DNA from 2 places in the Desertibacillus haloalkaliphilus genome. Region 2 is predicted to be linked to the other one. Evidence: a T-box and tRNA genes for the amino acid it is inferred to sense, from the RefSeq annotation. Region 2 holds a T-box; the other holds one or more tRNA genes.

Region 1 (6,203 bases), on a different contig from region 2:
CCGGCACCTAAAATTAATAAAAGGATAGGTATTCCCGTCTCTTCTTGAAAAAATGTAATGGTCGCAAGGAACGCCAGGATAGAGGTAATTCTACCAAAGTTTAGAAAAAGCTCGCGGACAACAATATATTCAACTCTCATTTCCGCTGCTTTCCACCCTTTACCAATCACATCATAGGTCAAAGAGATATAGGGGACTAAAAGGATTGGATATGAAATGGATATCACAATCGCATATAAAATTAAGCGGGTGAATGTTAAATCAAAAACAATCAGGAAAATCGCAACATACAGACCAATCCCGCCAAATAATATCGCTTTTTTTCGATAGTGAGGCTTGATCAGTCTTGTAGCGGCAAAATAACTGACAAAAGATACAGCAGACGCGACTAGCCCATACGTACCAATGGCCAGTTCACTTTGTGTCGCTATATAAACCCAGACTACAATAACAAACACAAATGTTCCTTCACGAAGCCCTTGAAAAAAGTGAGCATGTAAGATTCTCTTCCAATTTTCATTATTTTTTCTTTCCGCTAAAATTCTTCGGAAACAAAACGACCCTGTTGCTGGACGACGTTTTAAAAAGAAACTCAAAATCACTGCGCCAACAAACATGGTTAGCGAAATGGCAAAGATGACTTTATACCCAGTAAACTTCTCCATCTGAGTAATTAATGTACCAGCAAGAATCGGACCAATCATCCCCGCAAAAGATGTCAAAAGCCCTAAAAAACCATTGAAAAAATCCCTTGTTTCTGGCTCAGTAATTTCAAACGTAAGCACATTAAATGCTAACCAATAAAAACCAAAGCCAATTCCAAGTAGGCCCCCGAGTACTAGCAACCATTCATTCGCTTTGTCACCTAAAAATAGGACAGTGAAATAGAAAACCGATAAAAAACTTACCCCTAAACGCAAAACGATTACACGATCAATTTTCTTGGCCCATCTTCCTGCTAATATAAACGTAATCGGCTGCAAAACGACAGACGCTAAATTGTAGAGGGCAATATCCATAAATTCCCCAGATTGCTTCCATAAGTAAACATTAACAAACGTATTTGACAAGGCAATGCTTAAGGCATACAGTCCTCCAATAAGTAATAACAATATTAAATCACGATTGACTTCTACGTCACCAATCATTTTTTTAAATACGTTTTTCATACCCGAATCCACCACCCTTACGTGTAGTTTGCCTTTTCTGTTTACGCTTATACAAAGACAAAACTTTTTTGTAGGTGGCCTGAATTCAAAAAAAATTGGTGGTCACTGGTGACCACCAATTAAAAATTATTTAGCTCCTGCAAAACGCTTTGAAACCTCATCCCAGTTCACTACATTCCAGAATGCTGCAATGTAATCAGGACGACGGTTTTGATAATTTAAGTAATAAGCATGCTCCCAAACATCAAGACCAAGGATTGGTGTTTTACCTTCCATTAAAGGCGTATCTTGGTTTGGTGTGCTTGTAATTGCTAGGTTTCCGTTATCAACGATTAACCAAGCCCAACCAGAACCAAAGCGACCTGCTGCTGCAGCTGCGAATTCTTCTTTGAACTTATCTAAGCTTCCAAATGTGCTGTTAATTGCTTCAGCAAGCTCTCCAGTAGGCTCTCCGCCACCATTTGGGCTTAAGATTTGCCAGAATAATGTATGGTTAGCATGTCCACCACCGTTATTTCGTACAGCCGTACGAATGTTTTCTGGAACGGCATCCAAGTTGCTTACAAGATCTTCAACACTTTTACTTGCAAGCTCATCATGACCTTCTAGAGCTCCATTTAATTTTGTTACATAAGTATTGTGATGCTTTCCATGATGAATTTTCATTGTTTCTTCATCAATATGTGGTTCTAAAGCGTTAAAATCATAAGGTAAATTAGGTAATTCATATTTTGCCATAAGTCATTCTCCTCCTAAAAGTGATTTGAGGGAGATCCCCCAGAAAAAGTAAACAAATATAAGCAACAGAAAAGTTTACTAAGTTTCTCAAGTAATACCATACCAAAAATAATCTTAACTTTCAATTAGAAAGCACAGGACTGTGGAAGTTATTTCTAGCAGGATAATTCTATTGATAAACTACCCATTTCAACAAAAAGTTAAACCATTTTTTTAGCATATCTTTGCTACCCCTGCCATACATATGGATACGAACGTATGTATAGGAAGTGGGGGGTTCATTTGACCTGGTTTGAAGCCTTAATCATTGGAATTATCCAAGGGTTATCAGAATTTTTACCGATATCTAGTTCTGCTCATTTAATTTTGACTGAAAAACTACTTGGAATTGAGGCAAAAAACGAGCCATTAGTTTTTGAAGTTTTTCTTCATTTTGCATCTTTACTTGCCGTTATTTGTTTTTTTTGGAGAGACGTTGTTGCAATAACCAAGGATTTCTTTACTTATTTACGGAAGAAAAGCAATGCTCACTATAGCAACTATCGGTTTGGATGGTTTATTATTCTCGCTACCATAGTGACCATGGTGGTAGGCAAAGGGATTGAAGAGATTGTCGATGATCGCATCACTAACACAGCAACGATCGGTGCCTCATTAATTGTTACAGGAATTTTTCTTATTTTAATTGAACACGGAATTTCACCTGGGACAAGAACTGTGAAAAATATGACCTGGAAAGATGGAATAATTGTCGGCATCGGACAAGCACTCGCTGTCATACCGGGAATCTCACGTGCAGGCAGTACACTTATCGTTGCTCTATGGTCTGGATTAGCAAAAGAAACTGCTGTTCGCTATTCATTTCTGTTATCGATACCAGTTATCGCTGGAATCACAGTACTAAAACTACCCGAGTTATCGAACTTCTTTCATAATGGCATGTGGGTTGAAGTTTCAATCGCATTTGCTGCTTCATTCGCGTTTGCCATTGTTGGTATCAAATGGCTAATGGCCATGCTAACGAATGCCAAGCTGACCTATTTTGCCTTTTATTGCATCGTTGCCGGAATTTTTGTTTGGATCTTTTTAAGAGATACACCTGTTCTTCCCTCTTAATGTGAACAACATCTAGAATCAAAGGGCTTTCTTGTTTGAACAGACTTATTATCCTTCAGTGTACCGTTCATATACTGAATCAAAAGCGGGGTAAATAAAGCCTACTCGTTGAACACCTCCTTTGCTGGCGCACCCTTGGGAAGGATCCTTACTCCTCGAATCTCTAGCCTTCCCCGGTGCCCACCACAAAACTCCAACCAAAGGCGGTAGTGAGTAAGCTTTATTCACTAATACTCTTCCTTGTTCGGGCACTCCGTCCCTATACCATCAAAAAAAACGATGTTTGTGTTGTAACACAAACATCGTTAGTATGTATCGTTATGGCGGAGGAAGAGGGATTCGAACCCCCGCGCGGTTTGACCCGCCTGTCGGTTTTCAAGACCGATCCCTTCAGCCAGACTTGGGTATTCCTCCTAGTTATAAATCATATTGGTGGACCCTGTAGGACTCGAACCTACGACCGGACGGTTATGAGCCGTCAGCTCTAACCAACTGAGCTAAGGGTCCAATGGGGCGACTGATGGGAATCGAACCCACGAATGCCGGAGCCACAATCCGGTGCGTTAACCACTTCGCCACAGTCGCCATCAATTTGGTAGCGGCGGAGGGGATCGAACCCCCGACCTCACGGGTATGAACCGTACGCTCTAGCCAGCTGAGCTACACCGCCAAAATGGCTCCACAGGCAGGATTCGAACCTGCGACCGATCGGTTAACAGCCGATAGCTCTACCACTGAGCTACTGTGGAATACTTGTCTAAAGACATTTTTTATATTATCAAAGGGTTCCAACATTGTCAATACTATAAATCAATAAAAGGCTGCAATTCCCTACTGGAGCCTACAACTATCCGGATACTCACGATACAAAATGAGCGAAAATAAAATATAACATACTGACCACCAATAGTAATCCTTTTAAAAAGGCCCCGCCGAGAAAGCCTACCAGTGACCCTATCCCGATTTTGACAGCCGGACCTAATGGACGCCGGTGAACAACTAGTTCGGCTAAAATTGCCCCGATGATTGCTCCTAAAAACAACCCAGCGACCGGAATCACAAACGGTCCAAAGACTAGGCCGATCGTACTCCCCCAAATCGCTGCATTCGATCCTCCAAATTTTTTAATCGTTACTAAGTTACTAATGAAATCTGCTGCCAACAAACTTAAAATCAATATGATTTGAATGACCCAAAACGTGACCGAGAGCGCCTGAAAACCAAAATAGAGACCATAGATAACATAAGCCAATCCTACAAAAATCACTGTTGGGATAATGGGATAGATGATACCAATAAATGCAGCGATAAAACAGATAAAAGTGATTAATAAAATCAAAGCATCCACAAAACCTGCCCCTTCCTATTTTTGAATACATGTAAAAAAAGCAAGGAGGGAGCCTGTTAAGCCCACCTCTCTTGCGTTTTGTTTACCAGTCTTCTTCACCAATGACAGCTTCAGCGATATTCACAGCGTGGTCGCCAATACGCTCAAGATTACTTACGATATCAACAAAAACGATACCAGCAGAGCCTGTGCATTCCCCATTGTTTAGACGTACGATGTGTTGCTTGCGAAGTTTTCTCTCCATTTTATCAATGGCTTCTTCTTTCTTCACAACCGCTTCTGCTTCTTCTGTATCACCATTCTCAAGCGCCTTTACTGCTTGTTGAATCGTTGAAATTGTTAAAATAAACATTTCATCTAGATCTTCCATCGCTTCATCTGATAATTTAACCTTATTTGATATTTGATAATCCACGAGCTCCATCAAGTTTTCCATATGGTCTCCAATCCGTTCAAGGTCACGAACGGTATTCATCAACATTGAATGCTTCTTGGAGTCAAACTCTGATAGTGAACTAGCTGAAATCTGCACAAGGTATTCTGTAATTTTACGATCTAGATTATTAATTGCATCCTCAAACTGTGGAATCATCTCTCCATGTTTCTTTTGGTTCGTTTTTAAATATAACGCTGCTTCTTGTAATCCTTTTTCTGCAAGTTCACCCATTCGTAGTACTTCTTTTTCAGCTTGTCCTAATGCAATCGATGATGACTGTTGAATAAAACGTTCATCCAAATGCTTGGCTTTATATTCAACGGCTGAATCTTGCCCTGGGATAAGCTTCGTCACAATTAAAGCTAATACCGCCACAAATGGCAATTGTATTAATGTATTCGAGACATTAAAAATCCCATGCGCAAAGGCGATTGTCATTTCCGGATTTAGCTCTAGTGCATCTTTGATAAAGGCGACAAAGCGCATATAGAGTGGTAATATCGATAAGACGATAATTGTTCCAATAATGTTAAAGATAACATGTGTTAACGCAGCTCGCTTAGCGGCTATTGATGCTCCCATCGCTGCGAGTACTGCAGTTATCGTTGTACCGATGTTATCCCCAAATAAAACAGGTAGTGCTGCAGTTAAATCCATTGCTCCTTGGGCATATAATTGCTGCAATAACCCAATAGATGCAGACGAACTTTGGACCGCTACTGTAAATACAGTACCAATCACAACCCCTAGAATAGGATTGTCACTCATACTAATTGTAAAGTCAGTAAAAGCTTGCAATTCACGTAACGGTTTCATCCCGTCTCCCATTAAATTTAAACCATAAAAGAGGGCACCAAACCCAAAAATGACTTGTCCATAATTGTTAACCTTTTTATTTTTAAAGAAGAATAGTAAAAATACACCAACCGCAATAATCGGTAACGAATAGGCCGATATTTTAATACCGATGATAAAAGCTGTTACAGTAGTACCGATATTCGCTCCCATAATTACCCCGATGGCTTGCTGTAAATTCATAAAACCTGCATTTACTAAACCGATGGTTAAAACGGTTGTGCCTGTACTTGTTTGTAACAAGATCGTTACAACAATACCAGCAAGAACCCCCATAATAGGATTACTAGTAAAACGATCTAAAATGTCTCTCATCCGATCGCCGGCCACTTTTTGAAGGCCGTCCCCCATAGACTTAATCCCAAATAGGAAGATCCCAAGACCTCCAAAAAACATAAAAAGCAACGTTTGTAAATCCAATTCTTCTCATCCCTTCAAAAAATGTAGATAATAAAACCTGTTTCGACAAACCTCTACAAGCATACTTGTTTATTATTGAGTATTTGTTAATCATTTGTAAAGATTTTATTAAGATTTTTAT
Region 2 (6,203 bases):
ACCTCTACATTCCCCATATACGGTCTTAATACTTCAGGAACGATGACAGAGCCATCTTCTTGCTGATAATTTTCTAAAATAGCCGCTACTGTACGACCAATTGCTAGACCTGAGCCATTTAATGTGTGGACAAACTCAGTTTTTCCTTTTGCTTCTCTGCGGAAACGAATGTTTGCACGTCTTGCTTGGAAATCCTCAAAGTTACTACAAGAAGAAATCTCGCGATACGTATCATAACTTGGTAACCATACTTCAATGTCATACTTTTTAGCTGCTGTGAACCCTAAATCACCCGTACACATACTCATCACACGGTATGGCAAGTTTAACAACTGTAAAACTTTCTCGGCATGTCCAGTTAACTTTTCAAGCTCGTCATATGAATCATCAGGGTTTACAAAACGAACGAGCTCAACTTTGTTAAATTGATGCTGACGGATTAAGCCACGAGTATCACGCCCAGCTGAACCTGCCTCAGACCGGAAACAAGCACTATAAGCTGTATATGTAATCGGCAGCTCCTCACCAGTTAAAATCTCATCACGATGAAGATTAGTGACAGGTACTTCTGCAGTTGGGATCAAGAAGTAATCTTCCTCACGGATTTTAAATGCATCCTCTTCAAACTTTGGCAATTGCCCTGTTCCTGTCATACTTGTACGATTCACCATATATGGTGGGAGAATCTCTTCATAGCCATGCTCATCTTGGTGTAGGTCCATCATGAAGTTAATTAATGCGCGTTCAAGACGTGCCCCTAAACCCTTGTAAACAACAAAACGGCTACCGGTTATTTTTGAAGCCCGTTCAAAGTCGATAATCCCTAACTCTGTCGCGATATCCCAGTGTGCTTTCGCCTCAAACTCAAGCTCTTTTTTCTCACCCCATGCACGAACTTCAACATTATCATCTTCTGTTAATCCAACAGGAACACTTTCATGTGGAATATTTGGAATGGTCAGCAACAGTTCATCTAGCTCTTGCTCGAGGTGCTTTAATTCTTCATCCAAGCTTTTTATTTTTGCTGATACTTCCTTCGTCTCAGTGATTAAGTGGTCTGCATCTTTTTTCTCTCGTTTTAGGGCAGCTACTTCCTGAGATACTTTGTTGCGACGGCCTTTTAGTTCCTCTACTTCGACAATAATCTGTCTTCGCTTTTCATCAAGCTCACTAAAACGATCGATGTTGCCTAACTCTTCCCCTCGGTTCTCTAGCTTCTTTTTAATTCCTTCAAAGTCTTTTCGTAGTAATTTAATATCTAACATTGTCGATGTTCCTCCTTTAGCTTTCTTGCTTTATATTTCTATACCCATTAAAAAGAACTCTCATCCCCTAAAAAAGGGACGAGAGTTCTCGCGTTGCCACCCTACTTACACCAGCATACGTGCTGATGTCGCTCAACATCTTGTAACGGAAGATGACCGAAAATACTTACTAACAATGTTTCAGTATTTTACTCAGGGAGGGATTCACCGCACCGTTTCATCGATTCACACCACCCATCGACTCTCTGAACAAACGAATGTGATTACTAATTCCCTTCAACGCTTTAAGATATTACTATTGATTATACCTAGTTTTTGACAATTACATACGTACTTTATTATCCTTCGCTTCTCTTACCATTTCGATAAAATATCGATGGAAGCGATGGTCATCGGTAAGCTCTGGATGGAAGGAACAAGCTAAAAATTGCCCTTCTCGTGCGACAACGATTTCTTCGTCATATTTTGAAAGAATCTCGACGTTTTCACCAACAGATTTAATTAATGGTGCTCGAATAAATACAGCTGTAACGTCGTCACCAACTCCAGTCACAATTAAATCAGTTTCAAAGCTTTCACGTTGACGACCAAATGCATTACGCTCAACAGTCATGTCAATCAACTCTAAATGCCCTTGATCTTGTCCAGCAATATGCTTAGCCATTAAAATCAGCCCAGCACATGTACCGAAGATCGGCTTACCTTCAGCTGCAAACTCTTTTAATGGTTCAAAGAAACCATATTTATCAATTAAACGGCGCATCGTAGTGCTCTCACCACCAGGGAACACTAGGCCGTCAATCTCATTAAGTTGTTCAACTTTCTTTACAATGACAACCTCAGTATCCGGCGCTGTTAGACACTTGACATGCTCTCTGACTGCACCTTGTAGAGCAAGGACTCCAATCTTAACCATTTCAAAGCTCCTTTACAATGTTGTACTTGCTGTCATTTTCTACAGCGCACAAGCCTTAAACAGCTTGTTTTTTTACCAACCGCGCTCTTGCATACGCTCAGATGGCTCAAGGTTTGAAATTTCAATCCCTTTCATTGCTGTTCCTAAGTTTTTAGATAGTTCAGCAATTAACTTGTAATCTTCATAATGTGTCGTTGCTTCAACAATCGCACGCGCAAATTGTTGTGGGTTATCTGATTTGAAGATACCTGATCCTACGAATACACCATCAGCACCTAATTGCATCATGAGTGCCGCATCTGCAGGTGTAGCCACACCACCAGCTGCGAAGTTAACAACAGGAAGCTTGCCTGTTTCTTTAATGTTTAATAGTAATTCATAAGGAGCACCTGTGTTTTTCGCTTCAGTCATTAACTCATCTGTTGACATTGAAGCTACTTTGCGAATTTGTGATTGCATCATGCGCATATGACGAACTGCCTCAACAATGTTTCCAGTCCCCGGCTCACCTTTTGTGCGTAGCATTGAAGCACCTTCACCAATACGGCGGCAAGCTTCACCGATATCACGTGCACCACAAACAAATGGAACCGTGAAATCATTTTTATTTAAATGGTAAACTTCATCAGCTGGTGTTAATACTTCACTTTCATCGATGTAGTCGACTCCTAATGCTTCTAGCACTTTAGCCTCAACGATGTGGCCAATACGTGCCTTTGCCATAACTGGAATTGATACAGCTTCCATAACTTCTTCAACAATTGTTGGGTCAGCCATACGTGCTACACCGCCTGCTGCACGAATATCTGCAGGAACACGCTCTAGAGCCATTACCGCTACTGCACCAGCTTCTTCAGCGATTTTTGCTTGTTCAGCGTTAACAACATCCATAATAACGCCGCCTTTTTGCATTTCAGCCATTCCACGTTTTACTCGATCTGTACCAGTGTTACTCATATGTAATTCCTCCTATATTTGCTTTTACTTTGATGACGTATATTGTATAAATTTCTTGTCGGTTTATAATACAATATAATAAATTTTCTGTATTTATTTTACCACTAATCTGTACATTAGCCAATTAAATCTCGATATATTTGCTCGGTTTTTAAGAATTACTAATACTCTTTAAAACCAGCCTTTCACAGTATCAGCTGCACTTGACCAAATTCCAGAGAAAAAGCCTCCAATACCACGCATCATCATTCTGAACCAACCAGCTTTTTCAACCTCTGTATCTGTAACAACAGCCACTTGTGGGTGTACAGTTTCTGAAGCAATTAACGAGTCATAATCACCTTCGCCTTCATAAACGATGTTAACTGTGCCCACTTCTTCCCCGCGCTCGAGTGGGGCAATTAACTCTCCATCTTCATTTAAAAGCTCAGGATGTAATTGTAACTCTGCACGATAGTAGTCCTCTTCACCCTCTTTAACCACTGCCGTTAACGCTTCATTCGTTGAGATCGCAACTTCTTTTTCCTTCCCTTTTGCGACTGGCACTGTCTGATGATCTTCTATCACCGCGTTAGCAGCAATTACCTCTTGGCTAGAAAACGTATTAAAGCCATAATCCATTAATCGACGTGTTTCATTAAAGCGTTCTGTTTCTGATTCTGTCCCCATGACAACAGAAATTAGACGCAAGTCATTTCTTTCTGCCGTCCCGGTAAAACAATATTTTGCAAAGTCAGTATACCCAGTTTTCAACCCGTCAATTCCTTCGTAAAAGTGACCAAGTCCCGGAAGCATGTCATTCCAGTTTTTCATACATGTCCAATCATTTAGACATTCCTGTGGTGTTACACCTGTTGCCGGTTCACCTTGGAAGTACTTCATTGGAATACTAGCTGTTTCTAAAACTTCTGGATAATCGTTAATTAAATGATACGCTAGCTTTGCTGTTGCTCGTGCTGACATTTGGTTTTCGTCATTTTCTGCCGTACCTTCTGCATGCTGACCAAATAAATAACTGTTGTTGAGTCCTGTCGAATTAACAAACTTGTAGTCCTGCAAATCAAGCTCTTCTGCTTTATCATTCATCATTCGTACAAAATCTGTATACGTTCCTCCAACATACTCGGCTAGCGCCATAGTCGCGGCATTCCCAGACTCAATCGCCATCGCTTCATATAAATCACGAACAGTATAGTCCTCATCAGGATCTAAAAATACATTTGATAGACCAGGGCTATGTGAGACCTGATTAACGAGATCACTAATAGGAACAACGGAATCCCAGTTAATCGAACCATTATTAACAGCTTCAAGAACAAGGTATTCAGTCATCATTTTTGACATACTGGCTACACCAGCAGTAAAATCGGCATTTTTTTCATAAAGAATATTCCCTGTTGAAGCATCTACAAGGATAGCTGTATCTGCACCACTATTAAAATCAGCACGCACTTCCGAAGACGTACTAAATAGATTTGCAAACAGGAATATAAACATAAAACTAAAAACAAACTTATTGATACGCAGGCTTTTCAACCCTTACACCTCCACTAGATTTCACATAAAGCTAATTTTACCATACCTAAAATTAAAAAAATAGATAGGTAAATGACCTATCTATTTTAAGGTAAAACGAACTATATTGAATACAAACAAAGGAAAGAAACGGTTCGTTTTATAACGAATAGTTTGGTGCTTCTTTCGTAATCTGTACATCGTGTGGGTGACTTTCTCGTAGGCCTGCACCAGTAATACGAATGAACTGCCCTTCTTCACGTAGTTCATCAATAGTCGCTGTGCCACAATAGCCCATACCAGCACGAACACCACCAACAAGCTGATGAACAGTATCACCTAAAGGCCCTTTATATGGTGTACGACCTTCAATTCCTTCAGGGACTAACTTCTGATTATTTTCTTGGAAATAACGATCCTTACTGCCTTTTTCCATTGCACCAATAGACCCCATACCACGGTAAACTTTAAATTGACGTCCTTGGTAGATTTCTCGTTCACCTGGGCTTTCCGATACACCCGCTAAAATACTACCGAGCATCACCGCATGTCCACCAGCAGCTAACGCCTTAGCAATATCGCCTGAGTACTTAATCCCACCATCGGCAATGATCGGTACACCATGTTTCTTTGCTTCTGTTGCACAATCATAAACAGCAGTGATTTGTGGTACACCGATACCTGCAACCACTCGAGTTGTACAAATGGACCCAGGTCCAATACCGACTTTCACAATATTAGCACCAGCTTCAATTAAGTCTCTTGTTGCATCTGCTGTTGCAACGTTACCAGCAATAATGTTTAAATCAGGATATTTCGTACGGATTTCGCCAACCTTATCAAGAACACCTTGCGAATGGCCATGCGCCGTATCAACAACAATAACATCAACACCAGCCTCGACAAGTGCAGCTGTACGTTCCATTGTATCAGTAGTAACACCAACAGCAGCCCCTGCCACTAAGCGACCTTGGCTATCCTTGGCAGAGTTCGGGAATTCGATCACTTTTTCAATATCTTTAATCGTGATTAACCCTTTTAATGTCATGTCATCAGAAACGAGTGGTAGTTTTTCAATCTTATACTTTTGCAGCAGTTCTTCAGCTTCCGCAAGCGTTGTTCCAACAGGTGCAGTAACAAGGTTATCCCTTGTCATAACTTCACTAATTTTAATTGAATAATCTTCAATAAAACGTAAGTCGCGATTTGTGATGATCCCTACAAGCTTTTGCTCATCATCAACAATCGGCACACCAGAAATTCGATATTTACCCATTAGGTGTTCAGCGTCAAATACTTGTCTATCTGGTGTTAAATAAAATGGATCTGTAATGACACCACTTTCTGAGCGTTTTACACGATCCACTTCTTCTGCTTGCTGTTCAATCGACATATTTTTATGAATAATGCCGAGACCACCTTCACGGGCAATCGCAATTGCCATTTTTGCCTCTGTTACCGTGTCCATTCCGGCACTAATAATCGGAATGTTTAATTCTAAAGTTTCCGATAACTTCGTCTTTACCGACACATCCCGTGGAAGAATTTCA

Evidence for each region. A T-box is a leader RNA that pairs with one kind of tRNA and senses whether it is charged. The one in region 2 lies ahead of serS (serine--tRNA ligase), so its partner is inferred to be a tRNA-Ser.
Region 1: it has a tRNA-Ser gene. The T-box ahead of serS (serine--tRNA ligase) is inferred to sense a tRNA for this amino acid. The anticodon was not compared.

The regions. Positions count from the first base shown of each region.
Region 1 is NZ_JAHPIV010000002.1:289,781-295,983, reverse strand. It holds gene KH400_RS03780 (MFS transporter) at 1-1,169, opposite strand, end outside; gene sodA (superoxide dismutase SodA) at 1,296-1,907, opposite strand; gene KH400_RS03770 (undecaprenyl-diphosphate phosphatase) at 2,190-3,023, shown strand; tRNA gene KH400_RS03765 (tRNA-Ser) at 3,345-3,437, opposite strand; tRNA gene KH400_RS03760 (tRNA-Ile) at 3,454-3,530, opposite strand; tRNA gene KH400_RS03755 (tRNA-His) at 3,533-3,608, opposite strand; tRNA gene KH400_RS03750 (tRNA-Met) at 3,617-3,693, opposite strand; tRNA gene KH400_RS03745 (tRNA-Asn) at 3,698-3,772, opposite strand; gene KH400_RS03740 (DUF456 domain-containing protein) at 3,883-4,371, opposite strand; gene KH400_RS03735 (Na/Pi cotransporter family protein) at 4,454-6,082, opposite strand.
Region 2 is NZ_JAHPIV010000017.1:1,246-7,448, reverse strand. It holds gene serS (serine--tRNA ligase) at 1-1,265, opposite strand, end outside; T-box leader at 1,337-1,554, opposite strand; gene pdxT (pyridoxal 5'-phosphate synthase glutaminase subunit PdxT) at 1,588-2,181, opposite strand; gene pdxS (pyridoxal 5'-phosphate synthase lyase subunit PdxS) at 2,254-3,138, opposite strand; gene KH400_RS17380 (D-alanyl-D-alanine carboxypeptidase family protein) at 3,310-4,674, opposite strand; gene guaB (IMP dehydrogenase) at 4,814-6,203, opposite strand, start outside.